3 regions of the Cupriavidus sp. 01L415 genome follow, and region 1 is predicted to be linked to each of the others. Evidence: predicted binding sites of a transcription regulator. Region 1 holds the regulator's gene; each other region holds the start of a gene.
The links. Region 1 encodes sigma-54, which starts transcription at its own class of promoters, with help from an activator protein. Its sites were predicted from a motif close to TGGCANGNAANCTGCTTT; they were not measured.

Region 1 (4,719 bases):
GCTTCACGGGCATCAAGATGATCCATTTCGAGGACGACCAGACCTACGACGTGACCCGTCCGGCCATGCGCGCCTACCAGCCCGATCGCCCGCCCGTCACCGCCAACTCCGACCGCGGGGTGATGAATGCCGAGGGCTCCATCATCGACCTGTACGGCAATGCATTCGTCGTGCGGCAGGCCGGCCCGGACCCGTCCAAGGACCCGCGCATGACTGCCGCTTCTCAATATTTCCAGTTGCTGGTCAATGACGATATCGTCAAGACCGACAAGGCGGTGGAACTGCATCGCGGCCCGTCGGTGATGACCGCCAACGGCCTGATCTTCAACAACGTCACCCGCGAAGTACAATTGCTGGGCAACGTCCGCGGCACGATCATCATGAATCCGCCGTCAGGGCAGGCCAAGACACCCTAATCATCGCCGCGACGATGCCAGAGCGCCGTCAGGTGCCGACCTGATCGCCGTCCCTTTCTCACCGCTAGCCAAACATGACTTCATCCCTGACGACATTGTCCTGTCGCCGCATCGCGCCCGCCCTGCTGGCGGCAACCGCCGCGCTCGGCATGACCCTGGCCCAGCCGGTCCTTGCCGAACGCGCGGACAAGGACAAGCCGCTGGTGCTGGAGGCCAACAATGCCAGCTACGACGACGTCAAGCAGATCTACACGCTGACTGGCAACGTGGTGCTGACCAAGGGCACGATGGTGCTGAAGTCCGATGCGGCCGAGATCCGCACCGACCCCGAGGGCTACCAGTACGCCGTGGCCACCGCCAAGCCGGGCCGGCAGGCCTATATCCGCCAGAAGCGCGATGGCGTGGACGAGTACATCGACGGCTGGGGCGACCGCATCGAATACGACGGCAAGGCCGAGATCAACAAGCTGATCGGCCATGCCCGCGCGGCGCGCGTGGCCGGCACCGGCGCGAAGATCATCGACGAGATCCGCGGGGCCGTCATCACCTACGACAGCCGCAACGAGCTGTATACGGCCACCGGCGGCGACAACAATACGTCCACCGGCAATCCGTCCGGCCGCGTGCGCGCCGTGCTGTCGCCGCGTGCGGACCAGGCCAGCGGCCCTGCCGCCCCGCCCCTCGAACTGAAGCCGGCGCCCGCGCCCGCCAAGCCCTGAACGACACGCTGCCCGCAGCGTCACGCACTGCATGATTGCCTGAGATGAACGATACCGCCACGCTCGCCACCCCCGACGCTTCCGCCGTCCGCACCGACAGCAGCACCCTCGTCGTGCGCCACCTGAAGAAGCGCTACGGCTCGCGCACCGTGGTCAAGGACGTCTCGCTGGACGTGAAGAGCGGCGAGGTGGTCGGCCTGCTGGGCCCCAACGGCGCGGGCAAGACCACATCGTTCTACATGATCGTGGGCCTGGTGGCGCTGGACGAAGGCGACATCGTGCTGGACGACCAGCACATCAGCGGCCTGGCGATCCATGAGCGCGCGCGCATGGGCCTGTCATACCTGCCGCAGGAGGCGTCGGTCTTCCGCAAGCTCAACGTCGAGGAAAACATCCGCGCCGTGCTGGAGCTGCAGGTGGAAAACGGCAAGCCGCTATCCAAGGCGGAGCTGGACCGCCGCCTGGATGCGCTGCTGGACGACTTGCAGATTGCCCACCTGCGCAACAACCCGGCGCTGTCGCTGTCCGGCGGCGAGCGTCGCCGGGTGGAAATCGCGCGCGCGCTGGCCTCGTCGCCGCGCTTCATCCTGCTGGACGAGCCGTTCGCCGGCGTGGACCCGATTGCCGTGGGCGAAATCCAGCGCATCGTCAGCTTCCTCAAGGCGCGCAACATCGGCGTGCTGATCACGGACCACAACGTGCGGGAGACGCTGGGGATCTGCGACCACGCGTACATCATCAGCGAAGGCACCGTGCTGGCCGCCGGCATGCCCGAGGAAATCATCGCCAACGAGTCCGTGCGGCGCGTGTACCTGGGCGAGAATTTCCGCATGTGATGCCCCGGCCGCGCACCCCGCGCGGACCGCTCGCCGACAGTGGTTGGCGATCACGAAGCAAAAGCGATAGGCGATAGCAATTTCCGTTCCAACAACGGAAAGATGCGCATAGAATAGGTCGCTATGAAACCGTCGCTTCAGCTTCGCCTCTCCCAGCACCTTGCCCTGACTCCGCAGCTGCAGCAGTCCATCCGGCTGTTGCAACTCTCGACGCTGGAACTGCAGCAGGAAGTGGAGCAGGCGCTGACCGAGAACCCTCTGCTGGAACGCGAAAACGACTGGATCGAGAGCCCGCTGCGCGTGGCCGCGGACGGCTCTGTCAACCTCCAGAGCGCGCCCGCGCCGGCCCCTGCCGAGCAGCAGGGTGGCAACGGCGAGGACCGCGCGGAAGGCGCGTCCGGTGGCGACGAAGACAACTATAGCGACAACTCCGGCGAGGACTACGGCAACGACTGGAGCCTCGATGACTTTGCCCGCCGCCCCCAGGGCGACGAGGACGAAAAGACGCCGATGCAGTTGCGCGATGCCGAACCGACGCTGCGCGAATACCTGATGGAACAGCTTGCGCCGCTCAAGATTTCGACGCGCGACAAGGGCCTGGCCATCTTCCTGATCGAATCGCTGGACGACGACGGCTACCTGAGCGCGTCGCTCGAGGAAATCTGCACCGAACTCCCCGAGGAACTGGAGTTCGAGATCGACGAAGTCCACGCGATACTGACGCTGCTGCAGAGCTTCGACCCGCCCGGCGTGGGCGCGCGCAATGCCGCGGAATGCCTGGCCCTGCAATTGCGCCGACTGCAGCATCCGCAGCGTGAACTGGCGCTGTCCATCGTCAACCATCATCTGGAACTGCTGGCCGTCCGTGACTACACGCGACTCAAGAAAGCGCTGCAGGTGGACGAAATAGCATTGAAGGCAGCGCACGATCTGATTCGCTCGCTCGCGCCCTACCCCGGTCATGCATACAGCCGCCCGGAAGCGGACTTTGTCGTGCCCGATGTGTTCGTGCGCAAGACTGGTGGTGGATGGATCGCGCAGCTCAATCCCGACGTCATGCCACGCCTGCGCATCAACGACATGTATGCGCAGATTTTGCGCGGTGCAAAAGGGGAATCGGGCACTGCTGGGCTGCAACAAAAACTGCAGGAGGCGCGGTGGCTCATCAAGAACATCCAGCAGCGATTCGACACGATCCTGCGCGTGGCGCAGGCGATTGTGGAGCGTCAAAAGAACTTTTTCACGCACGGCGAAATCGCGATGCGCCCCTTGGTTTTGAGGGAGATTGCCGATACACTGGGTTTACATGAGTCAACCATTTCCCGGGTCACGACGAATAAATACATGGCCACGCCAATGGGTACTTTCGAACTGAAGTACTTCTTTGGCAGCCACGTCTCCACGGAGACGGGCGGCGCGGCCTCATCCACGGCAATCCGCGCGCTGATCAAGCAACTGATAGGAGCCGAAGACCCCAGGAATCCTCTTTCCGACAGCCGGATCGCCGAACTGCTTGGCGAGCAAGGCTTTGTGGTTGCACGCCGCACGGTGGCCAAATACCGCGAAGCGCTCAAGATCCCAGCAGTCAATCTCCGCAAGACTTTGTAGCCGAGCCGCAACCGCCTGCCTGGTGCGGCTCTTTCAGAAGGAGAAGCGCTATGAACTTCAAGATCAGTGGACACCACCTCGACATCACGCCGCCGCTGCGTGAGTATGTGGAAACGAAACTGGAGCGTATCGTCAGGCATTTCGATCAAGTCATTGGCGTTAGTGTGCTGCTATCGGTGGATAACCATAAGGAAAAGGACCGGCGTCAGTACGCGGAAATCAATCTGCATCTCAAGGGCAAGGACATCTTCGTTGAAGCACATCATGAAGACCTGTATGCGGCGATCGACGCTCTGGTCGACAAGCTCGACCGGCAAGTGATCCGCTACAAGGACCGCGTACAAGGCCACGATCGCGAAGCAGTCAAGTACCAGATGGCTGAAGCGCAACTACAGCAGCAATAGCCTTGCCGGCATCCCATTCGGGTTGCCTTGAAGAGGACTGAAAAGAAGAGATCAAGCCGCGCAATCAGCGCGGCTTTTTTGATGGACGCGCGGATTTGTGTCGCCACCGGCACTCCGGATTCCACTTGTTTCATTCGTTACCTTGGCGCCACGGCCAAAGGGTCCAGGGTGTTCGCAACGCGTCCCGCTCAGTGTATGCTGCGCCATACAAACAAGGCAGAACGGCCCCGGCGCACCGGACCGACATATCGCACGGCAAGAGACCATGCGTGGCGGGCGGCGGCAACGGGTGGGCAAGCCGGCCGGAATTCTTGCGGCACCACCCGCAGAACCGGCGTTGCATCGCACAAGTGCGGTGTGACCCTGCTCTATAATGGCCGGACGCTCCAATGCGAGCGTCCTGACAAAGCACTCGATATCCTGAATTGCCCCCACGCGGCGGGACGGCCAATGCGCCCCGGCCCGCTAACCTGACTTCTCGTGCATCGCCCATGAATCGTTTGGCCAAATTGCTGCCACCCGGCAACATCCACCTCGACGTCACCGTCACCAGCAAGAAGCGGGTGTTCGAGCAAGCCGGGCTCTTATTCGAGAACAACCATGGCGTGGCGCGTGCCACCGTGACGGATAACCTGTTTGCCCGGGAATCGCTCGGCTCGACCGGCCTTGGAGCCGGGGTCGCCATTCCGCACGGCCGCATCAAGGGCCTCAAGCAGCCGCTGGCCGGCTTCATGCG
Region 2 (4,719 bases), on a different contig from region 1:
AATCTCGCGTCAGAACACCGTGCCGTCGCTCTGGATCGCAAAGGGCGGCGGGCCGCCTTCGCGGCGCTGTGCCGCGATGCGTCGCCCCGCGGCCCACGTGCCGCCTTCCAGCACACGTGCCAGCGGGAAGTCTGCCTCGGAGACGCCCAGCGCCTGGCGCACGGCATCCGCCACGAGATCCAGGCCCGTCACCGTCAACGCGCGCCATTCGACGATGACGGGTTCATCCACGGTATGGGTCACCTTGGCAAACTCCGGATCGCGCGGCACCATCAGTTCGAAGTCATACAGCAGCCCGCCGTTGCGGTATTCAGGCAGGCCGGTCAGCGCATCGAGCCCCGTCACGGTCAGGCCGGCGTCTTCCAGCGGCTCCAGCAGCGAGTACGTCAGCCACTGCGTGAGCTTGTGGAACGGAACCAGCCCCCCCGGCGCGGCCGGATGGCGCCAGCAGTCGCCCAGCGAAATCCCTTCGATCTGCACACGGCCCGGCCAGACCGGCCCCAGCGCCACCAGCAAGGTGCGCAGCACGAAGCTGGCCTCGATGCGATCGTCGCGCGCATGCGCGGCGATGTAGTCATACAGGTTGCCCAGCCGGGCCGGCTTGCCGAAGACAGCGGGCGTGGCCTGGACCACCTCGCCCAGCCGGCGCAGCAATCCGGCGCGGCCCTCGAGGCCGACCAGCGGATTGTGCTGCGCCACCTGGAATGCGGTGGCGATTGTCGAGGCATCGATGCGGGCCAGCCGCTCGCCGTCCGCCCGCAGCGGGTCGCCGTGCTCGGCGGAGAAGCCGCCGCGCGCGAACAGGTCGAAGCTGGCCACGCCAAGGCCTTCGGATCGCGTCAGCATCAGGTCGCTGGCCGGATCGCGATAGCGCCAGTCCGGCCCCGCGCCGGCATCGAGCAGCACGCTCGGGATCACCAGGTCGATGCCGATGCGCGCGCGTTCCGCACAATGGTCGACGCCCGACATGCCGGCACGCTCGCACAGGATCTGCCAGCGGTCGAGCTTCTCTTCCCCCGGGCCGCCGCTCTCGAAATGGCGCCAGCGGCTGTGGTAGGGCACCTGAAGGGTCGGATAGCGGCGCCGGATGGTGGCGGCCACGTAATCGGCAATCGCGTGGACCCGGTCCGGATTCCAGGTGAAGTGCTCTGACTCACCGGACGCCACGTGCCCGGTCACGATTGCGCAATGCGTGCGCACCGCCTCCGCGCTCAACAGCGCGGACGCGGGATGGTCGGCCGGGACGGGGCTATGCCAGCCGCTGCCGGTGCCATCGTCGTGTCCGGACGTGCCCCCGTCGGGATATTGGTTCATTCCTTCAACCCCCTGCCCTTTGCCAGGGCGAGTTCGTCAGCATCGGGCGGCGCATACCGTGTGAAGTATCCCGCCGCCACCTTGGCATCGATTTCCACGCGCGCGTCGGCAGGGATCAGCGCCTCGGGGATCGCCACCTGCTCGACCACCTCGATGCCCTGCGCCGTCAGCGCGCCGTGTTTCATGTTGCTCATGGAAGCCCAGCGATCGATCCGCCTGATCCCGAGCCAATGGAAAACATCCGGCATCAGTTCCTGGAAGCGCATGTCCTGCACGCCCGCCACGCATTCCGTCCGCGCGAAATAGGTCTCGGCGCGGTCGCCGCCCACCTGGCGCTTGCGCGCGTTGTAGACCAGGAACTTCGTCACCTCGCCCAGCGCGCGGCCTTCCTTGCGGTTGTAGACCACCAGGCCCACGCCGCCTTCCTGCGCCATCTCGATGCAGACCTCGATGCCATGCGCCAGATACGGCCGGCAGGTGCAGATGTCCGAACCGAACACATCGGAGCCATTGCATTCGTCGTGCACGCGGCAGGCCACGCGTGTTTCCGGATGGCCAAGCTTGGCCACGTCCCCGACGAAGTAGAGCGTCATGCCGCCGATGGGCGGCAGGAAGACCTTCAGGTCCGGGCGCGTCACGAGTTCCGGGAACATGCCCCCGGTCTGCTCGAACAGGCTGCGGCGCAGGTTGCTTTCCTTGATGTTGAAGCGGCGCGCGATGCCGGGCAGGTACCACACCGGATCGACGGCGGCCTTGGTCACGCGCACATCGCCATTCGGAAACAGGATCTCGCCATCGGGTTTCAGCCGGCCCGCGGCGATGGCGGCGGTCAGCTCCGGCATATTGATATGGGCGCGCGTCACGGCAATCGTCGGGCGGATATCCACCCCGGCCGCGATGCGATCGGCAAACACGGTGGAAACCAGGTGGCCCCACGGATCGAGCGAAACGATCTTGTCCGGGTCGCCCCATTGCGGATGCGGGCCGATGGCTTCGGCCGGCGCCGTGTCGGTCAGGTCCGGACGATGCGCGCGCTGCAGGCTGCCAGACGCCACGGCCAGCGCGCGATAGATCGCGTAGGCGCCGGCATGGGTGCCGATGACATTGCGCTGCGCCGGATCGGTCAGGCTGGCAATCACGGGCCCCCGCTCGGCCGCCGTGGGGGCGCCCCAGTGGATCGGCTCGGCCGGCTTGCCGTGGCGTGCGTGCGAAGTCAGGACGATATGGTCGGACATGGCAGCCTCGTCTCCCGGACGTTCCCCGGGATCAGGAATCCTGACCAAATGGTCAGGTTTATAGCTTCATAGTAGGCAACGTTCGTGCCATCGCCCAACTGGGGTTGTTACGGTGCGTGACATGACGCACGCACCGCCGCTGTGCCGCCCGCGCGCCGCCCCGGTATCTCGCACGGTACATCTGGGTGCATGCGCACCACGACGCTTCGCGCAAGACCAGGACCGGTCCGCGCGCCCCAAAGCAAAACGGCACGCAACCGTGAAGTTGCGTGCCGTTCTTGTCGAACAATGATTGCGGTTCAGGCCTTGGAAGTCGCCCGGTCCTCGCGCGGCGGCCAGACGGCCATGCGCAGCGTCCGCAGCGGGTTGGCGGCCTCCACATAGCGATGGAAGATCGCGCCAGCCATGTTGCTGGCCACCCAGGCCAGGCCCATGCCGAGTGCATTGATCACCGGCTGTCCGGGCGCCAGATGCGAAACCACCGCATTGACCACCAGGCACACCGGAAAGTGCACGAGGAATACCGAATAGGAAATCTTGCCGAAATAGGCGGACATCGCCCCGCCCGGCCAGCGCTCCAGCCACTCGCCCCGGCGGGCGATCGCCAGCAGCAGTGCCGTGGCCAGCGCCACCGCGATGCGCAGCCGGAAATCCACCACCAGCGCCGCCGCCCCGATGGCGGCCAGCGTGATCAGCGCCATCGGCGAGCGCTCCGGGTTCGAGGCCCAGAACGCCAGCGCGCCCATGCCATAGGCGCCGAAGAAGTAGATCGCCCAGACGTCCCAGCTGGCATCGCGGTTGAACCAGAACAGCGATGCCACGGCCAGCGCGGCCACCAGCGGCACGCCCAGCGGCAGGCTGTGGCGCGACACCCCGCGCGCCAGCCACAAGGTCAACACCAGCAACGCGAAGAGCTGGAGGTCGATGGCGATGTACCAGACCCCCGCGGACAAGGCATCCACGTCCAGGATGTTGTGCAACAGCAGCAGATGCGCGACAACCTGCATCAGGTGCGGCGCTGCCGGGATCGAGTCGTGCGTCATCCAGGTCCGCGCGATGGCGGCACCGGCAATCGCCACGAGGATGGCGACGGTGAAGGGCACCACCAGCTTCTGGTAGCGGCGCCAGAGCGTGGCCATCGGGCTCGCCACGGTCAGGTAGCCGCCGGGGGCCAGGCTGCGGGCGGCCAGGAAGCCACTGATGACAAGGAAAACCTGCACCGCGATACGGGCATAGTCGGCCAGCCAGCCGATCAGGCCGGGAGCCAACGCTTGGGCGGCATCGGACATCGGGCCGTAGAAGGCCAGATGGTGGAGCACGATCAGCTGCGAGCTGACCGCCTTCAGCGCGTCCACACACGCCAGACGAGAAGGACGGGGGCTCATTTGTTATAGAGACAATACAAAAGTGGGCGCATTGTACCCGCACTGGTGCGTTCCGAAAATGTGCCCGGCGCGTAACTTGATGTAACACGCGCCTGAAGTGTGCCGCCCGCCCCATCGCGGGGGCCATTCCTGCCCGTCGTTGATCCTTTTTCGACGCTTTTCCCTGCCAACGCCGTAGAGGCAAGGTTGCGAGGGCGCGAAATTAGCTTATGAGAAAGTTGTCCTTCGCGTGCCGGCGGTGCGGGTATACCCTTCGTTTCTTTTGCCGGATTCGCGTTTCATGTCCTCCTTCGCGTCGTTCTCGTCCTGGTCTTCCGCCTGGTCCGCTTTCTGGTCCTCGTCCCGCTCACCCCGTCGTCTGCTGGCCGCCATTGCGCTCGGCAGCGCCGTGCTGGCACCTGCCGCCGCCCATGCCCAGAGCCCCGTGCTGGACAAGATCCGCGAAACCGGCACGATCACCCTGGGCTATCGTGAATCCGCCCTGCCGTTTGCATTTGCCGACGACAAGGGCCAGCCGGCCGGGTATGCCGTCGACCTGTGCCTGCGCGCCGCCGAGGCCGCGCGGGTGAAGCTGGGCCTGAAGGACATCAAGGTGCGCTGGCTGCCGCTGACGCCGCAGAACCGTGTGCCGGCCGTGGTCAACGGACTGGTCGACCTGGATTGCGCACCCAACACCAATACGCTGGAGCGCCAGAAACAGGTGGCCTTCAGCGTGTCGCACTATGTATCCACCGTGCGCATGCTGGTGCGCGCGGATTCGGGCATCCGTTCGTTCGAGGATCTGC
Region 3 (4,719 bases), on a different contig from region 1:
GCGCGAGCGTAGGTGCAGCGCCAGTTCGGAGGGGCGCCATGCCGAATGGGCGTCCAGCGGCAACCAGAGGTGAAAGCCATCCGGATCGGCCGCGCAGGCATGCCCGCCCAGCACGCGCGCCGCAATGGCCTGCCGTGCGGCGCACTCTTCGCGCACAGCGGCCAGCATCTCATCGACGGTGCCCTGCTTGATCCAGGCGCATGCCAGCAATGTGGTGAACGGGCTGGCCATCACCGTGGTGGCACGTAACGTGCCGGCCAGACGCTGTGTATGGCGCGGCGTTGGGGCCAGGACAAAGGCGGTGCGCAATCCCGCCCCAAGACACTTCGACAGCCCGGTGACGTAGTACGTCAGTTCTGGTGCGAGCGTCGCGAAGGCATCCGGCTTGTGCCGGGGGAGCATGCCGTAGGCATCGTCTTCGATGATCGGTACGTTGTAGCGCAGCGCGATGTCGGCCAGGATCTCGCGCCGCCCCTGGGGCATGGTTCGGGTGCTGGGGTTCTGGATCGTCGGATTGCAATAGAGCGCGGCCGGCTTTTGCGCCTTGCAGAAGCTTTCAAAGGCAGCGCCGATCATGCCTTCCTCGTCGCCGGGCAACGCTTGCACGCGCAGGCCAAGCTGGGCGGCGATGGCCTTGATGCCTGGATAGGCCAGGTTCTCCACGCATAGCGTCTGCCCGCCACGCGCGACCTGCGACAGCAGCGCCACCAGCGCGCTGTGGATGCCGGGGCAGATCAGCAGCCGGTCGGCGGTGGACGCCGGCACCAGTTGCCGCAGCCAGCCGTTGGCGACGGCGCGATCGGCCGGAGTGCCGCCGAAGTCTTGGTAGCGCAGCAGCATATAGGGATCCGCTGCACCGACGAGCGCCGCCGCGGATTCGCGCAGTCGTGCCGCAAGCTCCGCGGGCTCGGGCGGCATGTTCATCGTCATCTCGGCGCTGGTGCCGCCGCGTAGTGGCAACGTGGGCGCCCGCCCGCGCACATAGGTGCCGGCGCCCGCCTTGGCATCGATCAGCCCACGCTTGCGCGCTTCCCCATAGGCGCGGGCCACGGTCGAGTAATTGAGGCTGAGCGCCTCGGCCATGTCGCGCAGGCCGGGCAGGCGGTCGCGCGCCTGCAGTCGTCCGTCGGCGAGTGCCTCTTCGATCAGGTCTGGAATGGTCAGGTAAGCGGGTTTGGCGCTTTCGGCGACCCGCTTCGCCCAGTGACTGGTGAGGCCGGACACGATGTTCTCCATGCGATGTGCGCTGCTGCGTCGTCCGCCGATTGAATGCATATCCCATGCCCGCTTGATCGCATCGGAATCGCGTGCCGCCGCCCGCGGCATGGCGCGGATTGCACCATGCCGATGCGCCTTTCGGATGCGCGCGGCATGGTTTCGGTGCATGCATTCAGTGGGCGCGCAGATCCCCAGTGATCGCATCTGTGACGCCGGAAAGACAGCGGCGATGCGATCAACGATGCGATCAATTGCGTGCCGTCTGGTTGATCGCGGATTGATCGGATAGCCAGGACCGGTCAATGGCATATCAGTTGCACACGGTGGAGTGCGTCGGGGGCAAGCCCCGGCCGGGCCCGCCCTTCGATGGCGGTCCGCAGTTCCCAACCATCAAGCACTGGAGCCAAGCATGCCCGTAGTCAACAAACCTGCCCACAAGGACGGAGATTACCTGGTCGATTTCGAAGAGAAGGTGTTCGAGGACGTCAAGGCCGAACCTGGCGAGAAAGCGCTGGTGACGTTCCACACGGTCGCCTTCGAAGGCTCGATTGGCTTTGTGAACATGCTGCAAGCCACGCGTCTGCAGCGCAAGGGCTTCGACACCAGCATCCTGCTCTACGGGCCCGGCGTCACGCTGGGTCTGCAGCGCGGCTTTCCCACGCTGGGTGACGAAGCATTCCCCGGCCACCTGAACTTCAACAAGCAACTCAAGAAGTTCATGGCCGAAGGCGGCAAGGTCTACGCGTGCCGCTTCGCGCTGCAGGCTCTCTACGGCCACGGCGAGGCCTCGCTGATCGAGGGCGTCCGCCCGATCAACCCGCTCGACGTGCTCGACCTGAAGCTGCTTCACCGTAAGGAGAACGCGCTCATCGTCGACACCTGGACCGTCTGAGCGTACGCGAGGGGTATCGTCATGACACCAAAACGAATGGTACGTGCCGCGGCCGTCCAGATTGCGCCGGACCTGGAAAGCGGCGAGGGCACCCTTGCGAAGGTCGTGGACGCGATCGAGCGTGCCGCGCGCGATGGCGTACAGCTGATCGTCTTTCCCGAGACCTTCGTGCCGTACTACCCATACTTTTCCTTTGTGCGCCCGCCCGTGCAATCGGGCAGCGATCATCTGCGCCTGTACGAGCAGGCGGTGACGATACCCGGTCCTGTGACGCACGCCGTGGCAGAGCAGGCGCGCCGGCACGGCATGGTGGTCGTGCTCGGCGTCAACGAGCGCGACCACGGCAGCCTCTACAACACGCAGTTGATCTTCGACACTGAAGGCCGGCTGGCGGTCAAGCGGCGCAAGCTGACGCCCACGTTCCACGAACGCATGATCTGGGGCCAGGGGGATGCCGCGGGCCTGAAGGTGGCCGACACTGCCATTGGCCGCGTCGGCGCGCTGGCCTGCTGGGAGCACTACAACCCCTTGGCGCGTTATGCACTGATGACCCAGCACGAGGAAATCCACTGCAGCCAGTTTCCGGGATCGCTGGTGGGGCCGATCTTCGCCGATCAGATCGAGGCGACGATTCGTCACCACGCGCTGGAGGCAGGCTGCTTCGTGGTCAACGCCACGGGCTGGCTAACCGATGCGCAGATCGCCTCCATCACTCCGGACGCCGCGTTGCAGAAGGCGCTGCGCGGTGGTTGCAATACAGCGATCGTATCCCCCGAGGGGCAGCACCTGGCGCCGCCATTGCGCGAGGGCGAGGGCATGGTCGTGGCGGATCTGGACATGGGGCTGATCACCAAGCGCAAGCGCATGATGGATTCAGTCGGCCATTACGCGCGCCCCGAATTGCTCAGCCTTACCATCAACGACAGGCCGGCGAGCACCGTGTCTGCCATGCGGGATTCCTCCGCGTCTCTCTCGTCCTTTCCATGGAGTTCTAACCATGCATCCCAACGAGTCGAAGTCGGCCTCGAGCCGGCAGTTGATGACTGAACTTCAATCCGTCGGGCTGCGTCTGGAAGCTCCACTTGCAGGTGCCGCCAGTCGCCGTGGTGGCGCCGGGCCATCGGACCACAAGGCCGTGACTATCGACGGTGTGACGATCATGGTGCCGGTGCATACCAGCAGCGCGTGGCATTCTCCCTTCGTGGCTTCCGCGCCCGACGCGGGCGGCAGAAGCGCGCTCCGACGCGGCACCATTCCGATCGCCGACATCAGCTTCCCAAAGGCGCCACGGTTCTATGGTATGCAGACCCTGGAAGGCGTGCCTTACTCGCACATCGCCACGCTGCATGGCGCCGACGTACTGGCGACCACCGTGCTCCAGACATGCATTCGCTACGAAAGCCGCCGCAAGACCTGCAAGTTCTGCGCAATCGGCCAGTCGTTGGCGGCGGGACGCACGATCGCGCGGAAAACGCCGGAGCAGCTTGCGGAGGTGGCACGCGCGGCCGTGCTGCTCGACGGCGTGAAGCACATGGTCCTGACCACCGGTACGCCACCTACGCCCGATCGGGGCGCGAGCATTCTCTGCGAGAGTGCCTTCGCCATTCGGGCAGCGGTGGACCTGCCCATCCAGGCGCAATGCGAGCCGCCCGATGACTATCAATGGTTCGCGCGCATGCACGCTGCAGGCGTGGACAGCCTGGGTATGCATCTGGAAGTGGTCACGCCCGCCGTGCGCGAGCGCGTCATGCCCGGCAAGGCCACGGTGCCCATCGCGCGCTATATGGAGGCCTTTCGCAGCGCCGTCGGCGTGTTCGGCCGCGGGCAGGTCAGCACGTACATCCTGGCTGGGCTAGGCGATACGGCCGAGGCGATCCTGGCAATGTCGCGCCAGCTGGTGGACATCGGTGTCTACCCGTTCGTGGTGCCATTTGTACCGATCTCCGGCACGCCGCTGGAGGACCATCCGGCGCCAACGCCGGCGTTCATGCGTGACATCCTCGCACCACTGGGAGAGATGGTGACTGCGGCCGGTATGCGGTCGGGTGACATCAAGGCCGGCTGCGGCAAGTGCGGGGCATGCTCGTCCCTGTCGGCCTACGAAGGAGGGCTGACATGAGCCGCGATCTGTGTGTCGAAGTGCCGGCCATTCCCGTATACCAGGTGCGCTGGGCGGAGGCCCACTGGGAGATCGAGCAGGCCTATGCACTGCGTCGGGCAGTGTTCTGCACCGAGCAGGGGATCTTTCGTGACGATGATCGCGACGCCGTCGACGACGCCGCGCAGCTGCTGGTTGCTGTGGAGCTTTCCGATGAATGGGCCGGCGATCGCGGGCAGGTGGTAGGCACCGTGCGCATCCACGAGAGCGAGCCGGGCGTCTGGTATGGGTCGCGGCTGGCAGTGGCGCTGGCGCACCGGCGCCATGGGCGCATCGGCGCTACGTTGATTCGGCTGGCTGTCAGCAGTGCTCATGCATTGGGGGGCAAGCGCTTTCTTGCCCACGTGCAGAGCCAGAACGTGCCGTTGTTCCGCCGACTGCACTGGAGCACCCTGGCCGAGGAGATGCTGCTCGACCGGCCGCATCACCTGATGCAGGCTGAACTGAACTA

Region 2: AC1DOX_RS29410 (GTP cyclohydrolase II) is a predicted target of sigma-54. The motif match lies at 2,622-2,639, and genes of this name have one in related genera.
Region 3: AC1DOX_RS24005 (MSMEG_0572/Sll0783 family nitrogen starvation response protein) is a predicted target of sigma-54. The motif match lies at 1,522-1,539, and genes of this name have one in related genera.

What each region holds. Positions count from the first base shown of each region.
Region 1 covers NZ_JBFTSP010000001.1:66,400-71,118, forward strand. The annotation lists gene lptC (LPS export ABC transporter periplasmic protein LptC) at 1-416, shown strand, start outside; gene lptA (lipopolysaccharide transport periplasmic protein LptA) at 491-1,135, shown strand; gene lptB (LPS export ABC transporter ATP-binding protein) at 1,180-1,971, shown strand; gene AC1DOX_RS00275 (RNA polymerase factor sigma-54) at 2,095-3,579, shown strand; gene hpf (ribosome hibernation-promoting factor, HPF/YfiA family) at 3,630-3,983, shown strand; gene AC1DOX_RS00285 (PTS sugar transporter subunit IIA) at 4,475-4,719, shown strand, end outside.
Region 2 covers NZ_JBFTSP010000045.1:7,614-12,332, reverse strand. The annotation lists gene AC1DOX_RS29415 (URC4/urg3 family protein) at 10-1,314, opposite strand; gene AC1DOX_RS29410 (GTP cyclohydrolase II) at 1,311-2,549, opposite strand; gene AC1DOX_RS29405 (acyltransferase family protein) at 2,849-3,934, opposite strand; gene AC1DOX_RS29400 (amino acid ABC transporter substrate-binding protein) at 4,215-4,719, shown strand, end outside.
Region 3 covers NZ_JBFTSP010000023.1:24,117-28,835, forward strand. The annotation lists gene AC1DOX_RS24000 (aminotransferase-like domain-containing protein) at 1-1,224, opposite strand, end outside; gene AC1DOX_RS24005 (MSMEG_0572/Sll0783 family nitrogen starvation response protein) at 1,628-2,110, shown strand; gene AC1DOX_RS24010 (Nit6803 family nitrilase) at 2,132-3,157, shown strand; gene AC1DOX_RS24015 (MSMEG_0568 family radical SAM protein) at 3,150-4,229, shown strand; gene AC1DOX_RS24020 (MSMEG_0567/Sll0786 family nitrogen starvation N-acetyltransferase) at 4,226-4,719, shown strand, end outside.